One region of the Marinobacter sp. bablab_jr008 genome, then DNA from elsewhere that is predicted to be linked to it. Evidence: predicted binding sites of a transcription regulator. Region 1 holds the regulator's gene; the other holds the start of a gene.
What was found. The regulator sigma-54, encoded in region 1, starts transcription at its own class of promoters, with help from an activator protein. The targets are predictions, from matches to a motif close to ANTGGCATNNANNTTGCTNT.
Positions count from the first base shown of each region.

Region 1 (14,740 bases):
CGGTGGAAGAGATTGTGGAGCTGGCCGAGCCGGGTGCGCCGGAACTTCAGGAATGGATTCGCCTGGCAGGCCGCTGGTTGTCGGATCCGGAAGTCCGGGTGACACGGGTCAGCCTGGCGCTGGGCCCAAGCCGACAGAACCTTCGTTTTCTGGATATTCCTCAGCTTGATCTGTACTACCAGGGCGGCTTGTTCCAGGCCGCAGGCCGGGCCATGCAGAGTGGTACAACCACACAGCTGGCCAGTTTTGCTCTGGTAGGGCAGCGGTTTTTCAGGGGTGAGTTTACCGGTCAACTCTACCTGGATGTGGATTCCGGTCGACTGTTCGACGGCCTGATTGATGATCTGAACTGGCGGGGCATACGCGTTGAAGGCTTCGATCTGGGGGGCAGTGCCTGGTTAAGCTTTGAGGATGGCGAGCTGCAGCAGGTTCAGGGTCAGGTTCGCACTCCCTATCTTCAGTTAGGTGTTAACCGTGAATCGCTGGCGCCTCTTGAAGATATCCAGGCTCACTTCGGTTGGCGGCGGGGGGAGGCCCTACGTTTGCAGAAGCTTCGCTGGGACTGGATTGGCGATCAGGTTCTGCCGTTCAGTGTTCGCATCGAAGACGGTCAGGATGAGCTCAAGCTGGTGGCAGACTCACTGCCGCTCAAGCCTTTGCGGCGATTGGTTCAGGCCCTGGAGCTGCTGCCGGATGCCGCCAGCGAGGCGCTGGAGCATTATCAGCCTGCGGGTTTTCTGGACGATATGTTGTTTACTCTGCCAGAGCAGGGCTCCCGGTTCTCGTTAAGTGCCAGATTGCGGGAGTTCGGGGTGCGGGCCTGGTCTGGCGCCCCCCGCGCCGAGGGGCTATATGGCTTTATCAAGATGAATCCAGACAGCGGCAGGGTGACCCTGGATACACCAGAATCCGCCATGCTGGGCTTTCCGCAGTTGTTCAACACTGACTGGAGGCTGGACTCTCTATCCGGAACTGTCGCCTGGATCCTGGAAGGAGGGATCACCAGGGTATTCTCCGATGATCTGGAGTTTATCTATCGCTCAGATACCCGGTTAAGCGGCGCGTTTGACCTGCGGCTGGATCGATTCGGGGAGGACAATCTTGGTTTGAGCGTCGGCGTAGAAGGCGGCAATGCCGATATGCTGGCGGATTTCGTGCCGGCGAATGCTGTGGGCGACGGGCTTTATGAATGGCTCACCAACAGTATTCCGGAGGCCGGTATCCGGGGGCAGTACTATGGCCACGGTCGTATTGATTCCTCCGCGCCGTCTGGATCGTTTGTTTCCTCCATGTGGTATGAATTCGATAACGCCACGATTCGATACGACCAGCGCTGGCCCGCTGTGGAGCAGGCCAGCGGGCGGGTCGAGATCCAGAATGCCGACACGCGGGTAATGCTCGCTCGGGGCGAGATCGGTGGGTTGGAGCTGGAAAACGCCAGTGTTCACGTCCTTCCCGGAGATGGGGAAGCTGGCACGCTGGTGCGCGTAGATGCAGTGTCGACGGTTCCGGCAGAGAGAATACCCTGGTGGCTGGCCAATACTCCGTTGGGGGAATTGTTGGGATACGGTAACACCCGTGCCCGTTATGACGGGGAGTTTGAGCTGAGTCTTGGGCTGGAGCTACCGCTATCGCAAGGGCAGGACACCCGGGTTACGGCGCAGGTAAAAACCGACAATGCCGGATTCCAATTACCGGATGCGGGACTTCGCTGGCAGAATATTCGGGCTGACCTGACTTACGACAGTGTTGATGGATTTTCCGGGCCACCGGTCACTGCTCGTTTTTTCGATCAACCGGTCAGTGTTGTTTTTTCCGCCGCGGAGGCCGGCGACGCCATGCTGATACGCCAGCAAGGTGGTCTGAAGCTGCCAGGCTCCCTGGCGGCCTTTGGCCTGGCTAACGATGCGGCGCGCGGGCTTTCCGGAGAGCTTGTCTACACCGCTGAGCTTGAATTAGGCGGTGCCGGCGAGCCGGTGATTTCCCTGTTTTCAGACCTTGAAGGTCTGCAGGTGGATTGGCCCAAACCACTGGCAAAGACCGCGCGCGAGCGAACCCCCCTGTCGGTCCGGGTTGATCCGTTCCAGAGCGAAGGCGTGGCGATCGCTGCGCAATGGCAGGATCGTCTGGACGCTGAACTCCGTTTTAAAGAGACGGGCTTCGAGCTGGTCTTCGAACATTTGAATCTGGGCGCTCACCATCTGACCAATATCGCCATTGATGCGCTTGAGCTGGAGGACCGGTGGGTCGTTCATACAGACTCGGATCGGGCCCGGGGCAGGGTGGTGTTACCCAGAGAAGGAGGCACGGTAGAGGCCGACTTTGCAACCCTGCGCCTGGTACGGGAGACCAGTGCCGCAGAGCAGGACAACGAATTTCTGACTCTTGAGGAGCAGTTGCAGGCGTTCAGGGAGCTGGATATGGGAAATTGGCCCGACATTGATGCCAGAATCTCGGATCTCCGGCTGGATGGCGAGTCAGCGGGAAGCTGGCGTTTCAAGCTGCGCCCTGAACCCTATCGGTTGCGTGTGCAGGAGGTGGAAGGCCGGCTTGGATCCCTGGTGTTGTCCGGCGATATGACCTGGAGCATTGTGGATGACCGGGAAACGACCCGGTTTACTGGTAAGCTGGAGGGCGGGGCCCTTAAGGATCTGGAAGCGCTGACTGGCAGCACCATTCCGATGACCAACGAAGAAACGGCGGTTGAACTGGATCTGGATTGGCCGGGAAGCCCGAATAACATTGCTCTCAGCAAGATAAGCGGCACGGTCAGTGCCCGCCTGGACGACGGCATGATCATGGAGCAGAGCAATTCGGCGCAATTGTTCCGGGTCTTCAACCTGCTGAACACCGATACGCTCTGGCGCAGGTTGCGGCTGGATTTCTCGGATCTGTACGAACGGGGCGTCGCCTTCGACGCCATTTCCGGTAAGGCCAACATCATAAATGGCCTGGTGACCATGGATCCGGAACTGCAACTGGTGGGTCCGTCCGGCGCGTTCAAACTCAGCGGCAATACCAACATGGCCGAAGAGACGTTGGATATGCGCCTGGTCCTGGTACTACCCGTGACACAGAATCTGCCCCTGGCTGCCATACTGATGGGGGCGAGCGCCCCCATCGGCGGCGCCTTGTTCGTGCTCGATAAAATTCTGGGCGACCCGTTGAGCAAACTGACCAGTGCCACGTACAGTGTTACAGGAACCTGGAGCAATCCGGAAGTGGATCTGCGGGGCGTGTTCGATACCGGTGAGTAAGGAGGCCATGATGGTTCAGGTAGCGGCAATACAAATGGTCAGTACCCATGACATCGATGCCAACCTTGAAGAGGCCCGCATACTGCTGGCGGAAGCGGCAGGCGCAGGGGCGAAGGTGGCGGTGTTGCCCGAGAACTTCGCCGTTCTGGCCACCGCGCAGATGCTGGAGTGTGGCCGCCGGGAGGTGGGTAACGAGCCTGTTATCCGTTGCTTTCTGGCCGAGCAGGCCCGGTCATTGGGGATCTGGATTGTCGGCGGTTCCCTGCCGTTGGCCAGTCGGCGAGATGGTTCAGAGATAACAGGCCGGGTACGCGCCACCTGTCTGGTGTACAACGATCATGGTGAAGAAGTGGCCCGCTACGACAAGATTCACCTGTTTGACGCCATGGTTGAAGACGCCCACGGCCAGTATCGGGAATCGGATACCTTTGAGCCCGGTGATCAGGTGATTACGGTGGATACGCCGGCCGGACGACTGGGGTTGGCGATCTGTTACGACCTTCGCTTTCCGGAACTGTTCCGGGCCTTGAGAGAGCAGGGCGCCGAATGGATCTGCCTGCCCAGTGCCTTTACCTGGCAGACGGGCAATGCCCATTGGCACGCCCTGATACGCGCCCGCGCCATTGAAAACCAGGTCTGGGTGGTGGCGCCGGGGCAAGGGGGCCAGAACAGTAGCCGGCGAAGAACCTATGGCCACAGCCTGATCTGCGATCCCTGGGGTAAGATCGTCAGTGAGTTCGACGAAGGTCCGGGCATGGCTTGCGCCAATCTGGACCTGGAGCAACTGCATCAGTTGCGAAGCCGTATGCCCGTGTGGGAGCACCGGCGGCTCTGATTACTGCTCGGCGTCGTCGATCCATTCCCGCAGAGCCCGGAACAGCTTCCGGGCCTGGCCGGTATTCTTGCCTTTTTCGACTTCCTTGCGGGCATTGCGCACCAGATTGCGCAGGTGCTGCACATCGGCCGAAGGGCAGTAATCAATAAACTCTCCTACCACCTTGTCACCTTCGGAAATCATCCGGTCGCGCCAGCGCTCGGCCAGATGGTGTCGGCGGGTATGCTCTTCGCTGCCAGCGTGGAAGGCGTCGATGGCACGGCCAATAGCTTCGGGGTCGTCCTCCTGGCGCAACACCTTCCCAATGTACTGCAAGTGTCGCCGGCGGGCCTCACGCTGGGGAATCCGGCGTGATTCAATGATCGCCGCTTTCAGGGTCTCGCTGATGCTCAGCGTGGCCAGCTGTTCGTCGTTAAGGTCGAGCATGCGTTTGCCCAGATCCTGAAGCGCGTGCATTTCGCGCTTCAGCTGCGATTTGCTGGGGCCAAGGTCGTCCTGGAATTCGTCGTCAAATTGGTCAGTCATGGTAGGTCACAGGTTGCTCAGGCATAGAAAATGGTGGCCAGTCCCAGGAAGGCCATGAAGCCGACAACGTCGGTTACGGTGGTGAGTATCACACTGCCGGCCAGGGCCGGGTCAATGTTCCGGGATTTCAGGAACAGCGGCAAGACGGTGCCCACCAGCGCCGCCGCCACCAGGTTAATAACCAGTGCCGCCGCGATGATGGCACCAATCAGCCAGTCCTGGAACCAGACCACCGCGGCGGTGGCAACCACCACCGCCCACAGCAGGCCGTTCAGTACCCCGGACAGAAACTCACGGTTCAGCAGCCAGCCCACGTTGGCACCGCTGATCTGGCCAACGGCCATGCCCCGGATCACCAGGGTCAGAGTCTGGCTACCGGCAATGCCGCCCATGCTGGCCACAATTGGCATCAGTACGGCCAGTGCAACGACTTTGGCAATAGTGTCTTCAAACAGTCCAATCACGGCCGATGCGGTAAAGGCCGTGATCAGATTGATGCCCAGCCAGACCGCGCGCCGGCGGGTGGTCTTCATCACCGGGGCAAAGGTGTCCTCGTCTTCATCCAGACCAGCCATACTCATCAGGGAATGGTCTGCGTCCTCACGGATAACGTCGACCACGTCATCGATGGTGATCCGGCCCAGCAGCTTGTTGGTCTCATCCACCACAGGGGCAGAAATCAGGTCGTAGCGTTCGAACAGAGTGGCGACCTTGGTGTCGGACAGGGACACGGGAATGGGTTCAATGTCCGTGTCCATCACTTCCCGAACGGTAGCCGCGGGATTGGATACCAGCATCCGGGTAATGGGCAGCATGCCGATAAACTCGTCCCGACGGCTGACCACAATCAGGCTGTCGGTCATCGGGGGCAGGCTGCGGTGACGGCGCAGGTAGCGCAACACAACGTCGATGCTGATGTCCGGCCGTACCGTGATGGTATCGGTGTTCATCAGGCCGCCGGCAGTGTCCTCCGGGTAAGCGAGGACTTCCTCGACCCGCTGACGGTCTTGCTCGTCCATGGTGTCCAGGACTTCCTGGATCACCGTGTCCGGCAATTGCTGAAGCAAGTCGGCCAGGTCATCCGACTCGAAATCTTCCAGAATGTCCGCCAGCTCCTGCGCGTTCAGCTGGCTCAGGAAGTAGCTACGAATATCGTCGCCAAGGTACTGGAGGACTTCCCCTTCCAGCTGCTTGTCGACCAGGTTCCAGAGCAGGGCCCGTTGGCGTGGTGGCGAGGATTCCAGAAGGTGAGCAATATCGCTGGGGCTCAGACCGCCATTCAGAATGCGGGCCACCTGCTTGAGGGCACCACTGTCCAGCGCTTCACTGAGTGAGCGAAGGCGTTGGCGGGCCTGGCTTTTTTCCAGAATGTCGGTCATTGAACCACCTGCGATCAGAAAACCTTTGCATTATAGCGGAGTTAGGTGGCACACGTGAGAAAGGATTGTAGGTGAATGACGAAACCGGAGGTTATTCCCCTTCACCAAAATAATCGTTGATCAGGGCAGCCAGCGCGTCGATGGCATCCTGTTCGTCCGGGCCATCGGCAACCAGTTCCACTTCGGTGCCCTGGCTGGCGGCCAGCATCATCACCTGCATGATGTTCTTGGCGTCTACGTCCCGGCCTTTGCCGCGGATTCGCACCTTGCTGTCAAAGTCTGATGCGGTGGCCACAAGCTTCGCCGTGGCCCGCGCATGCAGGCCGAGTTTGTTGATGATGGTGATGGGGCGGCAAATCATAGGCGCTCAGATTTCTCCCCGGGCTTGAAGGTGTGGCAGTTCGGTGTGGCGCACCTGCACATTGCGGTAATTGTCGCGGAAATAGCGTCCGAGCTGCTCACACACATAAACGGAGCGGTGCTGGCCACCGGTGCAACCGATGGAAATGGTCATGTAGCTACGATTGCTGTCGGCAAACGAGGGCAGCCAGGTATTCAGGAAGCCCGTGACGTCATCCACCATCTGACGTGTCAGCGGTTCCCGTTCAAGAAATTCGATGACCGGCTGATCAACGCCGGTGTGCTTGCGCAGGCTGGTGTCCCAGTATGGATTGGGCAGGCAGCGGACGTCGAAGACGTAGTCTGAATCCACCGGCACGCCATGTTTGAAGCCAAAGGACTGGAACAGCAGTGCCAGTTCCTGATCCTTGCGGCCGGCCACGCGCTGCTTGATCATGTCGCGTAGCTCATACATGGAGAGCCCGGTCGTGTTGACGTAAAGATCGGCCAGCTTTGACAGGGGTTCCAGTAATTGCTTTTCGTTGGTGATTGCCTCCCGCAGAGACGTCTTGTCATCGCTCAGCGGATGCTTGCGGCGGGTTGCGTGAAAGCGCTGCAGCAGTGACTGCTCGTCGGCATCCAGGAAAATGATTTCAAGCTCGACACCGGTCTGCTTCAGTTGCTGGTAGATGGTTTCAAAATTGGCCAGCTCGGCAGAAAGATTACGGGCATCAATACTGACGGCCATTTTCTTCAGCCGGCCCGGTGCTTCCTGGGTGGCCGCCTCCCGGGTCAGCGGGAACAGCAAACCAATGGGCAGGTTGTCGATGCAGTAGAATCCCAGGTCTTCCAGCACATGCAGAGCCGTACTCTTGCCGGAACCGGATCGGCCACTGACGATAATCAGCTTCATGGGACTGTTTCTCCTTCAATCTGCCTGGCAGCCTGTCCAGATATCAGGCTGATCTCAGTGATTACTCTCCGCCATACGCTGGTAAAGGCTCGCGGCATCTTCACACTGGCGCAGCCGGGCGCAGAAGGTGCTGTCATTGAAGCGCTCCGCCAGCTGGCTCAGTAACTCCAGGTGTTCACTGGTGGCTTCTTTGGGGACGATCAGTGCAAACACCAGATCTACCGGCTGGTTATCGATAGCATCAAAGTCTACCGGCTCCTCCAGAGTCATCAGCACGCCGATGACCCGGTCCAGGCCTTCCAGTCGGCAGTGGGGGATGGCAATACCCTCGCCGATACCGGTGCTACCCAGCCGTTCGCGGGAGACCAGATTGTTGAAGATCTGGGTGTCGCTGAGGATTTCATCCTGAAAGTGAATCCGTTCAGCGATGAACTCCAGCACACGTTTCTTGCTTGAGGCCGGCACCTTACACAGGGTCAGTTCAGGGGCAAGAATATTGTCGATGGTCAGGGATGGCTCGCTCATGGATCGACTGCATGTCCGTAAAAAAAAGGCTGCGGCCGGTTAGCCCCGCCGCAGCTCGTTTCATGAAACACCCGGTAAGGTTCGCGCTTCAGCGACCGCCGTTACCGTGCATCCGGTCTACGTTCTTTTCCTTGTGCTTGAGGATCTGACGGTCCAGCTTGTCGACCAGAGCGTCGATTGCGGCGTACATGTCCTCATTTTCTGCCTTTGCGTGAATCTCACCACCAATCACGTGCAGCGTGGCTTCCGCCATCTGGCGCACCTTCTCGACCTCCAGTGTGACCTGGCAGTTACTGATGTGGTCGAAGTGACGCTCCAGCTTCTCGAACTTGGTGTTGACGTAATCCTTCAGAGCGGGAGTCAGTTCTACGTGATGGCCTGAAATGTTGAGTTGCATAGGCGTCTCCTGTTGTCATACTGCCGGCGTGCTTGCCGGCTTGCGTGCCAGTGCATCTTGCACCGGCGAAAGTTTAAACCAGGCGTTTTCGTTCGTTCGAGGGAGGAATATGCATGGCCTCCCGGTATTTGGCCACGGTACGCCGCGCCACGTTGATTCCCTGTTCCCCTAGCATGGCTGCAATTTTGCTATCGCTCAATGGCTTTTTCGGGGTTTCCTCGGCAATCAGCTTCTTGATCATCGCCCGGATGGCTGTAGACGAGCATTCGCCGCCCTCGGCGGTGCTGACGTGGCTGGAGAAAAAGTACTTCAGCTCAAAAATACCGCGGGGCGTGTGCATGTACTTCTGGGTGGTAACCCGGGAAATCGTGGACTCGTGCATTTCCACCGCCTGGGCAATGTCAGACAGGATCAGAGGCTTCATGGCTTCTTCGCCCTGATCGAGGAACCCTTGCTGGTGTTCAACGATGCGGGTGGCCACTTTCAGCAGGGTTTCATTCCGGCTTTGCAGGCTCTTGATAAACCATTTCGCTTCTTGCAGCTGGTCGCGCAGGTAGGTGTTATCGGCACTGCTGTCAGCCCGGCGGATCAGTGACGCGTAGCTGGCATTCACCCGGATACGCGGAGCGATTTCCGGGTTGAGTTCAACCCGCCAGCGGCCTTCGTGTTTGCGTACGATGACGTCCGGGATAACGTAATCCGGTTCGGCCCGGTCCACGACATCGCCAGGGCGAGGGTTCAGGCTGGTGATCAGGGCCAGTACCTGTTTCAGCTGGTCTTCCTTGAGCCGGCTGCGGCGCAACAGCTGTGCGTAGTCCCGGTTGCCAAGCAGATGCAGGAACTGGGTAACCACCAGTCTCGCCTGGCGCAGCCAGGGGGTATCCGGTGGCAGCTGGTTGAGCTGAATCAGCAGGCATTCCTGGAGATCCCGAGCGAACACGCCGGGCGGGTCGAAGTGTTGCAGGCGGTGGAGTACCGCTTCCACTTCGTCCAGTTCCAGCGGATCTTCTTCGGATTCGTCCAGCAGCCCTGCGTGAATGTCCTCGATGTCAGACGTCAGGTAGCCGCGCTCATCCACGGCATCCAGCAGCGCGTGGGCAATGGCCTGATCCCGCTCGCTCAGGGGCGTCAGGTTCAGCTGCCACTCGAGGTGATCCTGCAGGGTTTCGGTGGGCGAATTACGAGTCTCGAAATCCGATTCGTGCTCGTCTTCGCCCTTGCTGGCCGGAGCCGGGGCAGACTGGTAGATGTCATCCCAGGCGGTATCAACCGGCAGATCATCAGGAATGTTGTCCGGAATATCGTTCTCGGACGACCAGTCTGGGCCGTTCTCGGTTTCGTCCCAGTCCGGGCTCGCGTCCTGGTGGCTGTCGTCCTGGGTGGTCTCAGAGCCGGAAGCTTCGCTGTGCTCGTGCTCTTCGCGTTCGTCGCCTTCAGCGTGCTCATCGTCCTCGGAGGTTTCCAGCATGGGGTTTGATTCCAGCGCCTGCTGGATTTCCTGCTGGAGATCGAGGGTAGAAAGCTGCAGCAGGCGTATAGCCTGCTGCAGCTGGGGCGTCATGGTCAGACTCTGGCCCAGCTTAAGCTGTAATGAGGCTTTCATAACCATGGCTCAAGATCCATAACTCGTGGGCATCCCGGTTGTTGCTTTGCCGGCGCACAGGCCGAAAAAAATGTTGTACGCTGGTTACTTGCCATTGTCTGTAGACAGTATAAGCAAGTTTTTTGCCGAGTTTACTTGCTACAGATCATCAAAACAATCAGGCCTCGGATAAACCCTGTTTTATCAGGTCAGAGCCGGAACTCGTCGCCCAGATATACTTCTTTCACCTGCTGGTTTGCCAGAATGGCTTCGGCATTGCCGGAGGCAATGATGTGGCCTCCGGAAACGATGTAGGCATTCTCGCAGATGTCGAGGGTTTCCCGAACGTTGTGGTCGGTGATCAAGACCCCGATGCCCTTGTCCCGAAGGTGCCGGATGATGTGCTTGATGTCACTCACTGAGATGGGGTCTACGCCCGCGAAGGGCTCGTCCAGCAGAATAAAGGCAGGCTCCATGGCCAGCGCCCGGGCGATTTCAACCCTGCGGCGTTCGCCGCCGGATAGTGCCATACCCACGCTGTCCCGGATGTGAGTAATGTGGAACTCTTCCAGCAACTCTTCCAGCTTGGCGTCCCGTTCCGCCCGGCTCATGCCTTTGCGGGTTTCGAGGATGGCCATGATGTTGTCCCGTACGGTCAGTTTGCGGAACACGGAGGCTTCCTGGGGCAGGTAGCCGATGCCCTTGCGGGCGCGGCCATGCATCGGCAGCGGGGTGATGTCCTGGGTGTCGATGGTGATCCGGCCGTGATCCGCAGGCACCAGGCCCACGATCATGTAGAAGCAGGTGGTCTTGCCGGCGCCGTTGGGGCCGAGCAGGCCGACAATCTCGCCGGAGCGAATTTCCAGAGAAACGTCCAGCACCACTTTTTTCTGCTTGTAGCTTTTTGCCAGATTACTGGCCCTGAGAACTGCCATCCGAACCTTTCCCGTCACTGGATTGAGCTGAATTACGAGGCTGAATCACCATTTCCACCCGGCCGGAGCCGCCGTCGGATGGCGTGCCGCCTTCCGCAGTAACAACGCGGCGAACGGTGTCGTAGTGGATGACATCGCCCCGGAATACGTTGCCACCCTGTTCGATGACGGCCTGTCTTTCAAAAATGACCAGGTTTTCATCGCCAGACCAGGTGATGTTCAGGGCCTTGGCATCGGTCATGCCTTCGCCTTCCTGGCCAGGTTGCCGGTAATGGGCGGGGTTGCCGGCGGCTTCAATCCGGCTGACACCTTGTTGGTTCCGGTAAAGTACCACCCGATCCGCTTCCAGCCGGGTTTCGCCCTGGATCAGTTCGACAGCGCCGGTGTAAACGGCCGTACCGGCGCTATCGTCCAGGCGGGCAGAATCGGCACTGACCTTGATGGGGATGTCTGAATCCAGATTGAATGCCGATACAGGGCCGGCCAGCAATGCCATGGCCAGAATCACTGGCCGGCAGAAAGATCGTTTACCTGACGGTTTCATATTGTCCCTCTACCCGGGAGTTGAGTTCGAGAATGCGTTCGTCGATCCAGGCTTTCATGCCGGTGGAGCGGGTGACGCCGAAAGGCTCGGTGATGGACACCGGATGGTCTGTGTAGACGGTGCCGTTGCTGTTGTCCAGGGTCAGTGCCTCGGTTTCGAGAACGGCTTCGCGGCCTTCGGACTGTCGGGTCAACCGGACGTTCCCCGTAAGTTCCAGCTTTTCATTGTTCTGCTGAAGGCTACCTTCATTGGACTCGATGAGCCAAGGTTCGGGGCTGCCCTCACTGAAAAGCCGGGCTCTCGGCGTGTCCAGATGAGCCGTGCCGGTTTCTTCAAACTGTTCAATTCTGGGGCTTGTGAGATCAATCTGGAGGTTGCCTTGCTCATCCCATGCACGGTACTGGCCGCCCACCACAAAGCCGTCGGGTTCTGCGGGCCCCCGCAGGTCGCTGGCGGCATTCCGTGAGCTGACAGGCTCGTCGCTTTGCCACAGCAAAAAAACGGTTGCTGTTACGGTGACGGCCAGGGCCAGGGTTGTAACCCGCCGTTTGCCACGATCGCCGAAAAGCCGCTCGGTGATCATGCTGGCTCGTCCAGATAGGGAGCAAGAGTGGTGTCCAGGTGCCCTTGAGCCCAGAGCAGGAGATCGCAGGCCTCGCGCACAGCGCCCTGTCCACCGTGGCTGCGGGTACAGTAGTCGGCGTGTTGCTGAACCAGCCAGTAGCCGTTGGGTACCGTGATGCCAAGGCCGGCAAAACGCAGCGCGGGCAGGTCGGGCAGGTCGTCGCCCATGTAGGCAATCTGCTCCGGCTCAAGGTTCATATCCCGGATCAGTTCCAGCAATGCGACCTTCTTGTCTTCGCGACCCTGCATCAGATGCGGGATGCCCAGATCCGACATTCGCTTTTCCGTGAGGGGAGAACGTCGTCCGGTAATCACCGCCACGGTGATGCCTGCCTGCATCAGCTGTTTCAGGCCCAGGCCGTCAAGAATGTTGAAGGCCTTGAGTTCGTCGCCGCTGGCACTGAAATAGAGGCGACCATCGCTCATGATGCCGTCCACATCCAGGGCGATCAGGCGAATGCCCGATGCCTTGGCCTTCAGGGCTGCGTCCCAGTGGGTTTGTAACGGATGCGCTGTCTGAGTCATCAAATCACTCCGGCCCGCAGCAGGTCGTGCATATTAATGGCGCCCACCAGGGTGCCGTTTGCGTCGGTAACCGGCAAGGCGTTGATCTTCATTTCTTCCATGATATTCAAGGCTTCTGCCGCCAGGTGGTCTGCCCGGATGGTTTTGCCGTTGCGGGTCATCACGTCCTGGATGGGGGTAGTGTGCACATCCACGGATTTGTCCAGGGTCCGGCGCAGGTCGCCGTCGGTGAAGATGCCCGTCAGGGTGCCGGCGGCATTAACGACCGTGGTCATACCCAGGCCCTTGCGGGTTATTTCCAGCAGTGCCCCGCTCAGGGTTGTGCCCTCGGCAACCTGAGGAATCTGGTCACCGGTGTGCATGATGTCGGATACCCGCAGCAGCAGGCGGCGTCCAAGGCTGCCGCCGGGGTGGGAGAACGCGAAATCCTCGGCGCTGAATCCCCGGGCTTCAAGCAGCGCCACGGCCAGGGCATCCCCCATGACCAGGGTGGCGGTGGTGCTGGAGGTGGGTGCCAGGCCCAGGGGGCAGGCTTCAATGGCCACGCTGACATCCAGGTTGGCAACGGCCTCCTGTGCCAGTACGGAATCGGGTTTGCCTGTCATGCTGATCAATGGCGCGCCCATGCGCTTGATCAGAGGGAGAATGGTGACCACTTCGCTGGTGCTGCCGCTGTTGGATATGGCGATGACCACATCCTGGGGTGTTATCATGCCCAGATCGCCATGGCTGGCTTCGCCGGGATGAACAAAAAAGGCGGGCGTGCCCGTGCTGGCGAGCGTGGCGGCAATCTTGTTGCCGATGTGCCCCGATTTGCCCATACCTGTCACCACAACCCGGCCTTTGCAGGCCATGATGACCTCGCAGGCGCGGCTGAAGTCACCGTTTATACGGCTTTCCAGCGCTTCAATGGCTTCGCGCTCGATGCGGATTGCCCGTAGGGCCGAGTTGCAAAAGTCCTGGGTGTTGAAGGTATTTGATTCGGTCATGTCGGCTGGCTGTCTGCTCGATCTGGGATTTGAGGCCGAAGTATATCACTTCTGGTGCCCCCGGCTCGCCTGCATCAGGGATTCTGATCATTGCCATCAAGACATTTTACGTTGCTTTAATTGAGGTCTGGGAGAGCTTGTCATAATGTAGGCGCTCCTTGAAAGGGATGGATTATGGAGTCATCTGCGTACATAACACTTAGGGATGTGGTGTTTTCCCGTTCCGGGCGCCGGATTTTTGATGGAATCAGTCTGGATATTCCCAAAGGGAAGGTGACTGCCATCATGGGGCCCAGTGGTACCGGTAAAACCACGCTCCTCAGGCTCATCGGAGGTCAGCTTCGCCCGGATTCCGGCCAGGTGAGTGTGGCAGGCCATGACGTGCCCCGGCTAAAGCGCAAGGCGCTTTACCAGCTGCGCGAAAAAATGGGCATGCTGTTCCAGAGTGGCGCGCTGTTTACCGATCTCAGTGTCTACGAGAATGTCGCTTTCCCGCTGCGTGTGCACACGTCGTTACCCGAAGATATGATCCGGGACATTGTTCTGATGAAGCTGGAGGCGGTGGGCTTGCGTGGTGCCAGAGAGCTGATGCCCTCAGAGTTGTCCGGTGGCATGACCCGGCGCGTCGCACTGGCCCGCAGTATCGCACTCGACCCGGAGTTGATCATGTACGACGAACCCTTTGCCGGGCAGGATCCGATTGCCATGGGCGTGCTGGTCAAGCTGATCCGGGATCTCAACAGTTCCATGGGGCTAACCAGCGTTCTGGTGTCGCACGACGTGCCGGAATCCCTGAGTATTTGCCATTACGCCTGCATTATTGCCGACGGCAAGGTGATCGGTGAGGGCACTCCCGAGGAGCTGCGGGCACATCCGTCTGAGCGGGTTCAGCAGTTTCTTGAAGGGCAGCCTGATGGCCCGGTGCCGTTCCATTACCCGAGTGGCGATGCGGCGGCTGATTTTGGTGTGGGAGGGCTGTCTTCATGATGGATCGTATTGCCGGCCTGGGTCGTCTCGGGCTTGCGATCATCGCCTCCTTTGGTCGTTCCGGGCAGTTTCTGTTCGGTGTGCTGGCAGGAGTCCCCAGGCCTGCTACAGGTTTTCCCTTGCTGGTCAAACAGCTCTACGCAGTCGGCGTGTTGTCACTGGCGATTGTGGTGGTCTCCGGATTGTTCATCGGGATGGTGCTAGGGCTTCAGGGTTATACCATTCTCAGTGACTACGGCTCGGAGTCGGCGATTGGCCAGATGATTGCCTTAACGCTGGTGCGAGAGTTGGGGCCGGTGGTGACCGCCCTGCTGTTTGCCGGTCGTGCAGGATCCGCCCTGACGGCAGAAATCGGGTTGATGAAGGCGACGGAACAGCTTTCCA
Region 1 covers NZ_JACDWW010000059.1:104,764-119,503, reverse strand. The annotation lists gene JIF53_RS09155 (YhdP family protein) at 1-3,257, shown strand, start outside; gene JIF53_RS09150 (carbon-nitrogen hydrolase family protein) at 3,268-4,092, shown strand; gene yjgA (ribosome biogenesis factor YjgA) at 4,093-4,617, opposite strand; gene mgtE (magnesium transporter) at 4,635-5,996, opposite strand; gene JIF53_RS09135 (HPr family phosphocarrier protein) at 6,088-6,357, opposite strand; gene rapZ (RNase adapter RapZ) at 6,364-7,248, opposite strand; gene ptsN (PTS IIA-like nitrogen regulatory protein PtsN) at 7,303-7,773, opposite strand; gene hpf (ribosome hibernation promoting factor) at 7,862-8,170, opposite strand; gene JIF53_RS09115 (RNA polymerase factor sigma-54) at 8,244-9,773, opposite strand; gene lptB (LPS export ABC transporter ATP-binding protein) at 9,962-10,687, opposite strand; gene lptA (lipopolysaccharide transport periplasmic protein LptA) at 10,665-11,231, opposite strand; gene lptC (LPS export ABC transporter periplasmic protein LptC) at 11,215-11,814, opposite strand; gene JIF53_RS09095 (KdsC family phosphatase) at 11,811-12,380, opposite strand; gene JIF53_RS09090 (KpsF/GutQ family sugar-phosphate isomerase) at 12,380-13,369, opposite strand; gene JIF53_RS09085 (ATP-binding cassette domain-containing protein) at 13,544-14,356, shown strand; gene mlaE (lipid asymmetry maintenance ABC transporter permease subunit MlaE) at 14,353-14,740, shown strand, end outside.

Region 2 (14,740 bases), on a different contig from region 1:
AGGGCAAAGCCGTGGGTGTGCGCATGGCCGATGGCCATGATATCCGGTCACCGCTGGTGATCAGCAACGCCGGTGTGATCAATACTTTCGAACGGCTTTTACCCGAGTCTGTCGCAGACAGCATTGGCTATCCTGGCAGCCGGGAACACATCAAACCCTCAATGCCCCATATCGGCCTGTATATAGGCCTGAAAGGCACGCCCGACCAGCTCGGCTTGCCGCGCACCAACTTCTGGATTTATCCGAGCGCCGACCACGATGGCAACGTGGAGCAATTCCTGAAAGATCCCCGGAACACCTCTTTCCCGGTAGTCTACATCTCGTTCCCGGCAGCCAAAGACCCGGACTACCAGAACCGCTGGCCCGGAACCTCCACCATCGAGATTGTGGCGCCCACCACCTGGGAAATGTTCGAGCCGTGGCAGGGCTCCACCTGGGGCAAACGGGGCGAGGATTATGAGGCTCTGAAGGCTCGGATCACCGAGCAGCTTCTGGAAGTCATGTACGAAAAACTGCCCCAGCTTCGAGGTAAAGTAGACTATGTGGAAACCTCCACACCACTGTCGACCGCCTGGTTCTGCCGCTATGAGCAGGGTGAGCTGTACGGGCTGGACCACACGCCAGAACGTTTCGAGCAACGCTGGCTGAGGCCGAAAACCGACATCCCCGGACTGTACCTGACCGGGCAGGATATTCTTACCTGTGGCGTGGTCGGGGCAATGATCGGCGGGCTGGTTACAACCCTGGCCGTTCGCGGCCTGAAAGGCGCGGGGTTGGCCAAGCGCATTTTCGTGGGTTAAGCGTGGCCAGAGCACTGTGTACCCGCTGCGGCCTGCACCCGAACACCTGCGTATGCGAGGTTTGCGAGCAGGTCGACAACCGCCATCGCGTCATCATTTTGCAGCACCCGTCAGAAGTCGGTCACAGCAAGGGTACTGTGCGAGTACTTCAGCAGTGTCTGACCCGGCTGGAGGTACTGGTCGGCGAGAGCCCTGAGTCGTTTTCCGGTCAAGGCTTGGAGCGCCTGTTAACCGGAACCCGCACCGGACTGCTGTTTCCATGTGCTGACAGTCAGCCCGTGGAGAGCAACGCGCCAGCCCAGATCGACCAGTGGCTGGTTCTGGACGGCACCTGGCGTAAAGCCGCTAAAATCCTGCACCTGAACCCGCAGTTCCGGCAGTTGCCCTGCTTTCATTTCGCTGAGCCACCAGCTTCACATTACCGTATCCGAAAGGCACCAAAGGCCGGGCAACTCTCAACCGCAGAAGCCGTCGCCTACCTTTTTACATTGACCGAACCGGCCACAGATACCGAGCCATTACTCAGAGCTCAGGACGTACTGATTCGAAAACGGCTGGCCTTCGTTCCGGACCACCACAAAACCAAAGACCATGAAGCGCCCGATCCTGAACTCCCAGGAAGTCTCACGAATTATTGAAATGGCCTGGGAAGGTGACGAACCTGCACGATTTCGTTATGTTGAGGCAATCGCTGAGCAAAGTGGTGACAATGTATGGCATGGATCTCAGATAAAACAGCGGCAAACGAGTTGAGAGAGCAAAGTGCCAAGGTTCACAGAGGCGACCTTGAGGCCCTGCTTGAACGACAAAAAGCCGTTGAAGAGAAAGTCAAAAACAGCGGCAGGCTGAATCGTTTCTCTACCGATATCAAGCTGATGTTCTCGCTGATTCGCGATTACTGGTACGGCCACTACCGGGCCATACCCTGGAAGTCCATCGCTGCGGTAGCCGGAGCGTTGCTGTACGTGCTGAATCCGCTGGACCTGATTCCGGATCTGATCTTCGGCTTCGGCCTGGTTGATGATGCCGGTGTGGTTGCCTTGTGCCTTAAACTGGTCGAATCCGATCTGCACCGCTACGCTGCATGGAAGGAGCTTCACTCATCATAGGATGAGGGACCAACCGGGCATTGATTAATAATCAACCAGGGAGTATTCTCCCGCCCCCTTAATCGTCACCTGCACAGTTCTGGAGTTACTGTGGATTTCGCCACCCTTATCGGCCTCATCGGCGCCATTCTTCTGATTTCTTCGGCCATTATCCTGGGCGCATCGCCAGGCATGTTCATCAATCCGCCATCCCTGCTGATTGTGATCGGCGGTACCTTGCTGGTGGTTCTGGCCAAATTCAGTCTTGCCCAGTTTTTTGATGCCTTCAAGGTGGCAGCCCGAGCGTTCAAATTCAAACTGCCCGAAACTCAGGCCAGCATCGAAGAACTGGTGGAGATTGCCAGCATCGCTCGAAAAGAGGGCGTTCTTGGTATCGAAGGGAGGGAGGTCAGCAGCCCTTTCCTGGGCCAGGGTATTCAGATGCTGGTGGATGGACAGGACGGCAACACCATCAAGCAGCTCCTCAACAAGGAACGCCTGATGACACTGGAACACAACCGGTCGGGCGCGAAAGTGTTCACCGCCATGGCAGATGTGGCTCCGGCCATGGGTATGATTGGCACGCTGATTGGCCTGGTGCAGATGCTGTCCAACATGGAAGATCCCAAGTCCATCGGGCCGGCCATGGCCGTAGCCCTGCTGACCACGCTCTACGGCGCCATGATCGCCACCATGATCGCTACCCCCATTGCCGACAAGCTGTCCCTGCGCATGACGGAGGAGGCCCGCATGCAATCGCTCTATATTGATGCCCTCGTCGCCATCCAGGAAGGCACCAACCCGCGCATTATCGAGCAGATGCTGTCCAGCTATCTTTCGCCCAAAGAGCGGGCCAGAAACGGCGATGCGGAAACGGCAGGCGGTTAAACATGGATGATTTGCCAGAAGAGGAAAAGCCCGGGATTCCTGCGTGGGTTGTCACATTTGCCGACCTGATGTCGCTGCTGATGTGCTTTTTCGTATTGCTCCTGTCGTTTTCGGAAATCGACGCCCAGAAGTTCAAACAGATCGCCGGTGAACTCTCCAAGGCCTTCGGAGTGCAGCGGGAAGTGCCTGCGCTTGAGATCCCTCAGGGCACCAGCCCGATCTTCGACAAGTTTTCGCCGGCGCCGCCAGAGCCCACGGTGGTCAATGAAGTCAAACAGACCACCACCGACGTACAGCCCGAAATCCAGACTCTGAAAAGCCCCGAAGAGAAAGCCATTGAGGAATCCATCCAGGAACAGATGGACGCCAACATGGCCCGGATTCTTGAAGTGCTGGAACCGGCGATTATGGATGGCCGGATCAACGTCTCGGAAGATCAGCGCCGCATCATCATTCGCATTGAGGAGAAGGGCTCGTTTGCCTCAGGTTCAGCCCAACTGACCTGGGAATTCGAAGGCCTGCTTCTGGATATGGCGGAGGTTCTGGCCGACATGCCCGGCGACCTCGCCATTGAAGGCCATACCGATAACGTGCCCATCCGCACCGAACGTTTCTACAGTAACTGGGACCTGTCCGCAGCCCGTGCCGCCGCGGTGGCTAATGTTCTGCTGGCTCGGGAGCAGGTGACCCCGGATCGCATCCGGGTGACCGGTCTGGCCGACACCGAACCACGGGTACCCAACACCTCGCCGGAAAACCGAGCCAAGAACCGGCGGGTTGAAATCGTTATCGATCTGTCAGAGCCCATGGAAGAGCAGGAACTGCGCCTTCGCGAGCTGATTCGTTCCGAAAGCGAGTCGCAGGAAGCCATTATTGGCATTGAGCCCGGTCGGGAAACGCCCAGCGAGATTACCTGGTAGTAAAACCTTGCCTCGCGCCCTATCCAGATTGGTGCACAAGCCCTTGATGCGCACGCCTCTGGTGCACTTTGACGCAGATAAATACCTCCCTCGGCGCCCTCAGGTTCTCCAACCCCCCTGCAGTACTTGATATGCATTGTTTTGGAACAGCACTTGCTTAAGTCGCACCCCAACAATGCACAACGGCTCATCAGAAGCCGCGTAATCAAAACACTCAGGAGAAAAACCCGTGGATATCACGAGTGCCGTACACACCCTGACCGAGAGCGCCAACACGCTCTTCATTCTGATTGGCGCCATTATGGTGCTGGCCATGCACGCCGGCTTTGCGTTCCTGGAAGTGGGCACTGTTCGCCATAAAAATCAGGTCAATGCCCTGGTTAAAATCATGACCGACTTCGGCATATCCGCAGTCGCCTATTTTTTCATCGGCTACTACATCGCCTATGGCGGGCACTTTCTCAATGGCGCCGCCGAACTCACCTCCGCCAACGGCTATGAACTGGTCAAATTTTTCTTCCTGATGACCTTCGCCGCGGCCATTCCGGCGATCGTTTCCGGCGGCATCGCAGAGCGTGCCCGCTTCTACCCCATGCTGATTGCCTCGGGCCTGATCGTGGCCTTCGTCTATCCTTTCTTTGAGGGCCTGATCTGGAATGGGAACTTTGGTTTCCAGGCCTGGCTGGAGAACCAGTTTGGTGCGTCCTTCCATGATTTCGCCGGCTCCGTTGTGGTGCATGCTGTCGGTGGCTGGATTGCTCTCGCTGCGGTGCTGCTGCTCGGCGCCCGCACCGGTCGCTATCGCAACGGTCGGGTCGTGGCCTTTGCCCCTTCCAACATTCCGTTTCTCGCCCTCGGCGCCTGGATTCTGACCGTGGGCTGGTTTGGCTTTAACGTCATGTCGGCCCAGACTCTGGACGGCATCAGTGGCCTGGTTGCGGTCAACAGTCTGATGGCCATGGTGGGGGGTATTCTGGTTTCCATGCTGCTCGGCCGCAAAGACCCTGGCTTCATTCACAACGGTCCGCTGGCCGGACTGGTGGCGGTGTGCGCCGGCTCAGACCTTATGCACCCCGTCGGCGCCCTGATTACCGGGGGCGTGGCCGGTGCCATCTTTGTCTATCTGTTCGAGTGGGCACAGGCGAAAATCGAGCGGCTGGATGATGTTCTGGGTGTCTGGCCCTTACATGGCGTATGCGGTGTCTGGGGCGCCATTGCCTGCGGTATCTTCGGCCAGGAAACGCTCGGGGGCCTGGGTGGCGTCAGCCTGATGTCGCAGATTATTGGCTCGGTGGCCGGTGTGATCGTGGCCTTTGCCGGCGGGCTCATCGTTTACGGTGCCATCAAAACCATTAGCGGTCTGAGACTGACAGAGGAAGAAGAGTTCAATGGTGCCGACCTCAGCATTCACCGTATCGGTGCCAATGCCGTTGAGTGAGTTTCCGGGCCTTATTGTGCCTGGTAACCGGTAAGCTCCATGTAACCCACGCCGGAATGGCTTCCGGTGACGGAAACCGGGCTCTCCCAATACGGATAGAGCCCGGAATTCCGGTAATCCCCAGCCGGCGCGGAGACCTCAAGGTTCACGTCGAAACCCGGAAGGGTTATCTGCCAACGGCGCGGATATCCGGCTGGCTCGCCCACAGTGGTCAGCCCGATCTGTTCCGGACCCAGCGCCACCGGCTCGCCCGTGGCTGGAATCCAGGTACCCGAGCGGAACGCCTGTTGTGTTTCCCGAAGCTGGAACAGCATCAGCTTGTACCCCGAATCCAGATGCAGGGCAAACCAGTCCCAGCCCTGCTGTCCGGCTTTGAGAAACTGGCTGCTCCACTCCCGGTCGAACCACCCGGTACCCGCCACCGTCAAGGTGTCACCCTCAAGGGTGACCGTCCCCTCGATTTTCAGGTCTACCAGGCTGAAGTACATGGAGCCTTCGCCACTGGCGGATTTGGCGCTGAAACCGTCGTCACCATGAGCGACAGGATCACCTTGCGGCTGCAACAACAGATCATAGGACCAGTGTTCTGTAGCGACCGACAGCTGCCAGCCAACGTGTCCGCTCGCTGGCCTCAGGTGCCAGTGATCCAGCCAGACTGAAAAAGGTTGGGCGGTGGCCCCGGCATGCCCGACATCACCCCTGGCGAGCTTTTCGGCAAAGCGGTGCTGACCGTTGTAGCTCACCGCTGCATGAGCCATCCAGGCAGCCTCCAGAGGCCAGAGTGCCGGCTTCGGCGGTTCGGATTCAACGGACCTCGGGGTCAAGGCCTGCCGGAACTGCGTCCATTGCAGACCCAGCGGCCTGCCGTTTTCGGTTTCCAGATTCGCGGTGAGATACCACCATTCAATGCGGTGCTGGGGATGAGGGCCGAAATCGGCGGGGAAGGACAGCCGGTCTCCGGGCCCGGGCTGCAGGAACTGAATCTCATGCTCAGATTCCGCCACACCGGCAAGGCCTGCGAATCCGCTCGGCTCTTCTGCCCGATCACAGGCGGTGAGTAGCAGCGCCAGAAGTACGATAACGAAACGATTCATCGTTCCCCTCCCTGCAGCCCGTGGGCGGACTCCGGCGCCGAGGCCGGGCGACGCAGTTGCAGGCGCATCAGCAAAGCAATGCTGAGGCCGATGATCAGAGCCAACACGGCCAGCTCGATCCAGAACCCCGGGTACACCGCCATCGGCAGTGACCAGCCGAAAGCCAGCGGGTTGATGCGCTGGACCAGAATCCAGGTGAGCCACACGCCAAGCGGCAGTGCACAAACCAATACCGCAAAAATCAGCGCCAGGGAAACCCGGGTGAGCTGGGCCGCGGCCTGGCGTTGGGGCATACCCCAGACGATCAGCAGCCGGAAATACCAGGCGCGGGTAGAGAGGAAGACCCACACCATCAGCAACAACGCGGCGGCTGCCAGAATAAGCGTGAGGGTAGTCATGGCCCGGGTCAGCAGGAAGGTCTGGTCAAAAATATCAGTGGCCAGGGTCCGGATGGCCTGATTATCCCTCACTGTCAGTTGGGGGGTATGCCAAAGCCGGGCCAGTTGCGCCTCAACCACTTTGATCTCTTCGACGCCCGCGCTTATCGACAGGCTTCGAAAGCGGGCTTCAAAGTCCTCAGGCAAGAGACTCGCCAGCACCAGCACCTCACCGGAGGGCCGTCCGTAATCCGGATAAACGGCCAGCACCGGAGCCTGAAACCGACGGGCGCCAAGCCTGACAATGAGACGGTCGCCTACTGCAAGCTTTTGCCTTCTGGCCAACTGCTCATTGACCATTAGCCCCTTGCCCCGCGCCAACGCCTGCCAGGGCGTTTCTGTTTGCGCCAGCAAGCGCCAGTTTTGCACCAGGTGACTGACCGGCCCGAGGGCAAACACATCGACAGGCACCGGCTCACTGCCTGGTGCTGCCTGCACGCTGGCCCGCCCCCGAATCACCTGATGCCACGATTCCGGACTCACCAGCTCCGGCTGCGCCGTCAGCCAGCTTGCGGCAGCGGTGATATCCGCCCCTGGCGGTACTTCAATGTAGTAATCCGCTTCCAGCCGTTGCCCCAGCCACTGATCAAAGGTGTCCTCGAACGTGGTTACCAGGGCATGAACCGCCAGCACCAGTGCCAAGGCAAACTGCAGGGCCACCAGCGGTAGCGCCAGCCGACGCACCAGGACTGCGACTTCCTGTAGGCGCCAGCGAATCAGCGGATCCCCGGTGTTACGGGCCAGCCAGCGGACAACCCCGGCAATCGCCAGCGGGGCCAGCCAACCGGCAGCGAGAAAAACCAGTGCCACCGCCAGGAACAGCCAGATCAGAGTTGGTGCCCACAGAGATACTGCCAGCCCCAGGGCCAGTAGCAGCACATAAATTGCCGGTTGCACCCGAGTCAAGAGCGGCCCCGACGAGTCCCGAACGCCCGCCAGGCAAGCGGCCACGACCGCCGCCACCATGGTCAGGGTTGGCAGCCACCAGTCCTCCCCTCCACCGGCATAGAGCGGACGGTCGAACAGGCCTTCCAGGGCCTGCTCAAAGCCATCTGCCAAAACCAGTGACAGCGCCCGCCCCAACCAAACCCCGGGCAGTATGCACACCAACGCCAGCAGCAGGTTTTCCACCAGCAACAGGCGGCTGAGCTGGCTCCTGTTCACACCATAGCGATACAGCAAAGCCAGGCTTTCCCGACGTTGAGCCAGGCCCAGAAGGAACACACTGCGCAACAACAACGAGGTAATCAGCAGGACCAGCACTCCAAGCGCATCCAGGTTGAGCAGAAAACTGTCACCCAGCTCTGCCGTATCAGGCGCAACGGCGAATGCCTGATAGCGGTAGCCCGCCGGTGGTGGCGACTGACCGTCGGCTTGCGACACCAGCAGAACCAGGGCCGACGCCTCGGCTGAGGCCTGGACAGCGGCTTCGCTGATATCGACGAAGGGCTTGCCATCAAGTTCGCCCTGCCAGGGTGCTGGCGTGTGTTCCGGCTCGGCAAAGCAATGGGCCGCCAGCGGATCAATGCCCACCAGCCGGCCGCGCCCCGGTACCGGCACTTCCAGCCATGGCATCACGCACAGGCCCTGGCGTCGAAGCATGACAAAGTCCTGCACCGAGACCGGCTGGCCGTCCTCACGCACCACTTGCTGGCGCTCGGCGACAGCGCTCTCGCTCTGTTCAAGGCTGGCCCTGGCCTGGCTGGTGAGGTGATGTATTCCAGTCCAGAGCGCGGTGGCAAGCAGGATCATGGCGGCCAGCGCGGCCAGCTGCAGGGGGTGACGACGATAATGACTGAACAATGCGATGGGGGGAGACATTGGTCTTCAGGGCCCGCCCTGGTGCCCGAGGTCCAACTGATGAAGGCAACGGGCTGCCAGGTCCGCATCGTGGGTAGCCAGCACCAGCCCACAGCCATGTCGGGCCTGGAGTTCGAACAACTCATCGGCGACAGTCTCTGCCGTCCTCCGGTCCAGGCTACCGGTCGGCTCATCCGCCAGAATCAGTGCCGGCCGGGTAACAAATACCATGGCCAGCGCAGCCCGCTGGCGTTGGCCACCGGAAACCTGATCCGGATAACGCTGGCCCAGCTCACCAATGCCCAACCTCTGGAGCCAGTCGCCAGCGCTGGTGTCGTCCTGGCCAGCCAGGCGCGCTCGCAACCGGATATTATCCAGCAGGGACAGGGTCGGCATCAGGTTGGCATCCTGAAAGACCACGCCGAGTCGGCTCTGCCTCAATTTGCACCAGGCCCGCTCCAGAGCCTTGCCCATTGGCGCGCCATCCCCGGCTAAAGGCTGTCCCAACATAGCCAGCCGACCGGAACCGGGAGACTCCAGGCCACAGAGAATATTCAGCAGCGTGCTTTTCCCGGACCCGGACGGGCCGGTCAGCGCCAGCGACTCGCCTCGCCCCAGATGCACACTCAGTTCCTGCAACACAGTCACATGCTGGTCGCCGCTCTTGAACTGTTTGCTCAGGCCGGTGGCACTGATCAGGTTATCGGCCATGTTTTCTCCCGGTATTCAGTCGGCAGCCCCCAGAGGTTCTGCCGCACCGTTCCTGCGTTGGGCACGCCATTCCCGGAATTGCTCGACCCAGGACAACAGCGCTGGAATCACCAGCAGTACCAGGAAGGTGGACAGTCCCAAGCCAAAGGCAATCGACGTTGCCATAGGAATCAGGAACTGGGCCTGCAACGACGTTTCGAACAGCAGCGGTGTCAGCCCCCCAATAGTGGTCAGGGACGTCAGCAGAACCGCGCGAACCCGCTGCACGGCGGCCTCATTCAGGGCATCCGTGATGTCCAGCCCCTTCTGCCGTTGCTGGTTGTAGAAAGCCACCAGAATAATGGCGTTATTCACCACGATACCGGACAGGCCGAACAACCCGAACAGGGACAGTATGGTGAGCTGCAGCCCCATGATCCAGTGGCCCAGCAGGGCACCGACCAGGGCAAAGGGAATAATCGCCATGACGATCAGGGGCAGACTCCAGGATGCAAACACCCAGGCCAGCACCACATACATCAGGGCCAGGCCGATAAGCAGCCCCGTTTGCATGTCCGCCATGGTTTCGCGTTGATCGGCCGAGCGGCCCTCAAAGCTGTAGCGCACACCGTGACGACTGGCGATCTCCGGCAAAGGCCCGGACTGCAGGCTTTCAAGAATCTGGTCGGTGGTGGCAACCCGGGTATTCAGCGCCGAAGTGACCTCCACCGCCAGTTTGCCATCGGCATGGCGCAGGGCCTGGAATCCCTGGCGGTGATCCAGGTTCATCACCTGGGTCAGCGGTACAAAACGGCCATCGGGGATGCGGATGGTCATGCGCTCCAGGGTGGAATATTGCTCCCGTTGCGCCCTCGGCAACTGCACCCGGACTTCCACCTCATCGCGACCATCCTGGTAGATCTGGGCGATCCGGCCATCAAATGCCGCCCGCAACTGTCGGCCCAGATCCACAGTGGTCAGCCCCAGGGCCTCACCATAAGGGCTGACCTGATAGAGCAACTGTTCCCGGCCCCAGGGCATATCGTCTTCCACATCCAGCACGCCCGGCAGGGTATCCAGAGCCTGGGCCACTTCATCCGCCGCCCGCTTCAGGGCCTCGGCGTCATCACCGGTCAGTCGCACGTTGACATCTCGCCCGGGCGGGCCGGCCTGGCGTTCGTTGATATTCAGGGCATCAAGCCCGGCCGGTTGACTCATACGGCTGCGCCATTCCCGAATGAACTCGGCATTACGCACAGAACGGCTGTCTGAAGGCACCAGTTCCACCAGCATGGAGCCAAGCTCGTCATCGTTCCGGGAACTGCCCTCAGCCCCCTGGGTAGCACCGTAGGTAGTCACGGCATGGAGTACGAGCTCGCCACCCAGTGCCTCCTCCGTTTCCGTGAGTGAGCGCTGCATTTCCCGGATGAAGCGCGCCACCGTGTCCTTGTCCGTGCCCGCCACAAAGCTGGCATTGGCGTAGAACACCGATGGTTCCGGCGTCGGGAAGAAATTGAACCCAAGCCGTCCACCGGCCAGCAGGCCGACGGTGACAATAGCCAACGCCAGTGCCGAGGCTACGGTCATGCCCCGGTGCTTCAGGCTGTAGCGGGAGAACCGGCGGAAAGGGCCGTCGCGGAAGGTATCGAACCGTTGCTCAAATCCCCGGCGCAAACGGGCCACGGCGTGAGGGCGTCGCTCTGGCTGATTCTCGGAAACCTTGCGAACAAAGGCATGGCGAAGATGGGCTGGCAAGACCACAAAACACTCCAGCAGAGAGGCAATCAACACGCAGATCATCACCACCGGAATATCGCCCAGGATATTGCCTATTACACCTCCCACCACCAGCAGTGGCATGAACGCCGCCACCGTGGTCAGGGACGAAGCCAGTACTGGCCAGACCATACGCTTGGCAGCGCCTTCGGCGGCATAGATGGACTGCTCTCCCATACGGGCATGGGCGTCCGCGTCCTCCCCCACCACGATGGCATCGTCAACGATCACCCCCAGGGCCATGATCAGTGCAAACAGGGAAATCATGTTGATGGAGCCGCCGATCAGCCATAGCACCCCCAGGGCTGCGAGAAAGGCGGTGGGAATACCCACCGCCACCCAGGCGGCGACCCGCCCGGGAAGAAACAGGTAGAGCAGCCCCACCACCAGCACCAGACCACCCAGGCCGTTATTCACCAGCAAGGAAATCCGGTCTTCAATCAGCTGCCAGGTTTCGTCGTACACCTTGATTTTTACGGTGGCCGGCAAGGTCGGGCGGGTATCCGTCAGCCAGGACTCAAACACCCGCGCGGCGGTCAGGGAGTTGCCATTTTCCGCCCGCTGAAGCTGCAGCTCTACGGCGGACATGCCGTTGTTTTCCATGACCGTCTGGTTGTCCCGGGCTTCCTGGCGGATGATGGCTATGTCACCCAGTTGCATGCGGATGCGATCACCGCTGAGCACCGGAATGGTCTCGAAGGCCTGGGGGCTGCGTCGCTGTTCCACCGCCCGCAGCTCTCGGGTGGCATCCTCCTGAGCCATCATCCCCGCCGGCAGGTCACGGGACAGCGACGCCACCCGGTCGGCAATCTGTTCCAGCGACAGGCCCAGGGATTCCAGCCGCTCCACCGGCACATCAATACTGATCTGCTGCTCCGGCAGGCCCCGGAGCGTCACCCGGTCGATGCCCCGGTCCAGCAATTCATCCTCAAACCGGTACACGAGCTGGCGCAACTCGGCCCGGTCGACATCACCGTAAACCAGCAGCCGGGCCACCGGTTCGTACCGTTCTACCCTGGCCACCTGCGGTTCTTCGGCATCCGCCGGCAAGTTGTTGAACTCGTCCACCTGCTGGCGCACGTCGTCCACTGCCTGTATCGGGTCGGTGCCTTCATGGAATTCCAGGGTAATGGACGACACCCCCTGCGCCGACGTGGAGGTCATCTTCTTGAGGCCGTCGACGCTGCGCAGACGCTGCTCCAGCGGGTCGGTAATGCCGCGCTCCACATCCTCGGCCGACGCACCACTCCACACCACCCGCACGCTGACCACATCCAGGGCGAAAGTAGGGAAGAACTGGATATTCATGCGGCTCAGGGCCATTACGCCACCGAGCAACATCACCAGCATCACCAGATTGCCGGCTAACCGGTGATGGACAAAAAAGCCGATCACACCCTTTTTGCGACTCATGAGGCCGGTGCTCCCTCGCTATCCGCCAGCTTTACTTTCAGGCCGGTGATCGCATTGGGCAGGTGGGTGGTGATCAGGTGCATGCCCGGTTTCAGGTGTTCACTGGCGATCAACAACCGACGCTCACCGTTCTCGCTGAGTGCCTCGCCGACCCGTTGCACCGTCACCCGCTGCATGCGGTTATCATCAGTCATGATGTAAACACTGTCGGCCCCGTACAGTGCGCTGAAGGGTATGGCAATCAGGTTGTCCCTTGCTGGCCGCTGCAGCAGCAGTGGCTGCAAAGCCCCGGGCCGCAAGGCTCCCGATTCCCCGTTCAGCTCCAGCACCGCCTCGGTGCCGGCCGGATCAGACAGGCCAGCAAACCGGACCAGCTCAAAGCGCAGGCCGGAATCCTCGGCGGTAGCCGTTAGTGTTGCCCCCCCGGCCAGGGCATCCACCAACTCGCCGAGATACATCTGCGGCACCCGCGCCCGGACTTCCAGCCCCTGTATCGGATAGATGCTCAACAACGCCTGACTGCGGGATACCTGATCGCCAGCCGCCACTTGCAGGTTGGTGACCATACCGTCAAAAGGCGCTGTTGATACCGCCCGCTCACCGTCCAGTTCTGCCGTGCTCAGACTGGCCCGGGCCTGCGACAACCGGGCTTCCAGGCTTTGCAGCCGGGCCGGATGCTCAGCTATGGCCCGCTCCCGGGTACGAACGGTCAACTCCGCCCTGGCCAGCGCATCGGTGGCAGCCTCAAGGTTCTCGCGGGAGGCCAGGTTGCGCTCAACCAGCGACTGAATGCGCTCAAACTGGCGACGGGCGTTGTCCAGGATGGCCTTTTCACTCTCCAGGGATCGCTGATCGTTGCGGTATCGCACCTGTTCGGACCGCACCTGCGCCTCCAGGTCGGCGACCTGGGCCCGAGCCTGGGCAAGTACCGGTTCAATATCGGCGGAATCCAGCGCGACCAGCAAGTCACCTTCGCTCACCTGCTGCCCTTCCCGTACCGGTAACCGGTCAATACGCCCGGCCAGAGTGGCGGTGATGGTCTGCAGATCCGGCGCCACCACCTCACCATACAGAGGCAACACCGGGGTCGCTCGAGTGGGCTTGACCTTCTGCACCTGCACCAGCCAGCTACGCTCGGTGGCGGATACTTCCGCCGGTTCCGGCCGGGTTGCCTTCAAAAGCAGGAAGCCGGCAATACCGAGGGCGATCATTAACAGGGGTAGCAGTTTTCTGGACATGGACCGTCGATACTCTGATTAAATGAAGATGCGCGAAGGCAACGAATTTACTATACAATTTTCAACAGGTTCCGGATTACTCCGGCAGGTTTCCCGGCTTCAGGACCGACTCCGTTGGACGCCACTCACGATACTCTGATCAACGTCACCCTGCTGAACATCCTTCTGGTGTGTGCCGTTGTAGTGATACATAACGAAGTCCTGATCCGTTTGAGTAGCCTCTTGGGACGAATGCGGCAAAGCCACCACTTCCGCTTGATCGTCGCAGTGCTCGGCTGCCTTACCGCCCATGCTCTTCAGGTCTGGATATTTGCCACGGCCTTTTATTTCATGCACCACGCGGATGGCTGGGGCCAGTTGCTTGGCAATTTCAACGGCTCCATGCTGGACTGTACCTATTTTTCTTTCACAACCTTTACCACCCTCGGCTACGGCGATATTGAAGCCGTTGGCATGCTCCGTCATCTGACCGGCATCGAGGCCCTGACAGGGCTGGTCCTGATTACCTGGAGCGCCTCCTTCCTGTTCCTCGAAATGCAGCGCTACTGGCCAACCCGGTAGCAAATGACCCGGCGTCAAATCCACCGGCAACGCGCAAGTGTGTAGTACAGAAGCGGAACCACCAGAACCGTCAGCAAAGTGGACATGGCGAGGCCAAAGACCAACGATATCGCCAGGCCGTTAAAAATTGGATCGTTCAGGATAAAGTAAGCACCCACCATCGCTGAAATGGCCGTCAGAGCAATCGGTTTGATGCGGACTGCACCTGCCAGCACCACCGCTTCGTCCAGTTCTACGCCCTCCTCGATTAACTGTCGGATAAATACCACCAGCAGAATGGAATTGCGCACAATGATGCCGGCCAGGGCAATCATTCCGATCATGCTGGTGGCGGTGAATTCCCGCCCCAACAGGGCATGGCCGGGCATGATACCGATCATCGTCAGGGGAATGGGCGCCATGATCACCAACGGCAAAATATAGGAGCGGAACTGGGCCACCAGCAACACGAAGATCATGAAAACCCCCACGCTGTAGGCGGCCCCCATATCCCGAAACGTTTCGTAGGTGATCTGCCATTCGCCGTCCCATTTCAGGGTGCCTTTTTCCGGCAATGGGGGCTGATCAATGAAATACTGCTCCGGCGCCCACTCCTGT
Region 2 covers NZ_JACDWW010000085.1:63,090-77,829, reverse strand. The annotation lists gene JIF53_RS17315 (phytoene desaturase family protein) at 1-800, shown strand, start outside; gene JIF53_RS17310 (tRNA-uridine aminocarboxypropyltransferase) at 803-1,438, shown strand; gene JIF53_RS17305 (YkvA family protein) at 1,514-1,909, shown strand; gene pomA (flagellar motor protein PomA) at 2,000-2,776, shown strand; gene JIF53_RS17295 (flagellar motor protein MotB) at 2,779-3,696, shown strand; gene JIF53_RS17290 (ammonium transporter) at 3,926-5,134, shown strand; gene JIF53_RS17285 (lipocalin-like domain-containing protein) at 5,146-6,228, opposite strand; gene JIF53_RS17280 (ABC transporter permease) at 6,225-8,486, opposite strand; gene JIF53_RS17275 (ABC transporter ATP-binding protein) at 8,493-9,176, opposite strand; gene JIF53_RS17270 (efflux RND transporter permease subunit) at 9,192-12,344, opposite strand; gene JIF53_RS17265 (efflux RND transporter periplasmic adaptor subunit) at 12,341-13,582, opposite strand; gene JIF53_RS17260 (ion channel) at 13,718-14,143, shown strand; gene JIF53_RS17255 (efflux RND transporter permease subunit) at 14,158-14,740, opposite strand, start outside.
Region 2: JIF53_RS17290 (ammonium transporter) is a predicted target of sigma-54. The motif match lies at 3,837-3,856, and genes of this name have one in related genera.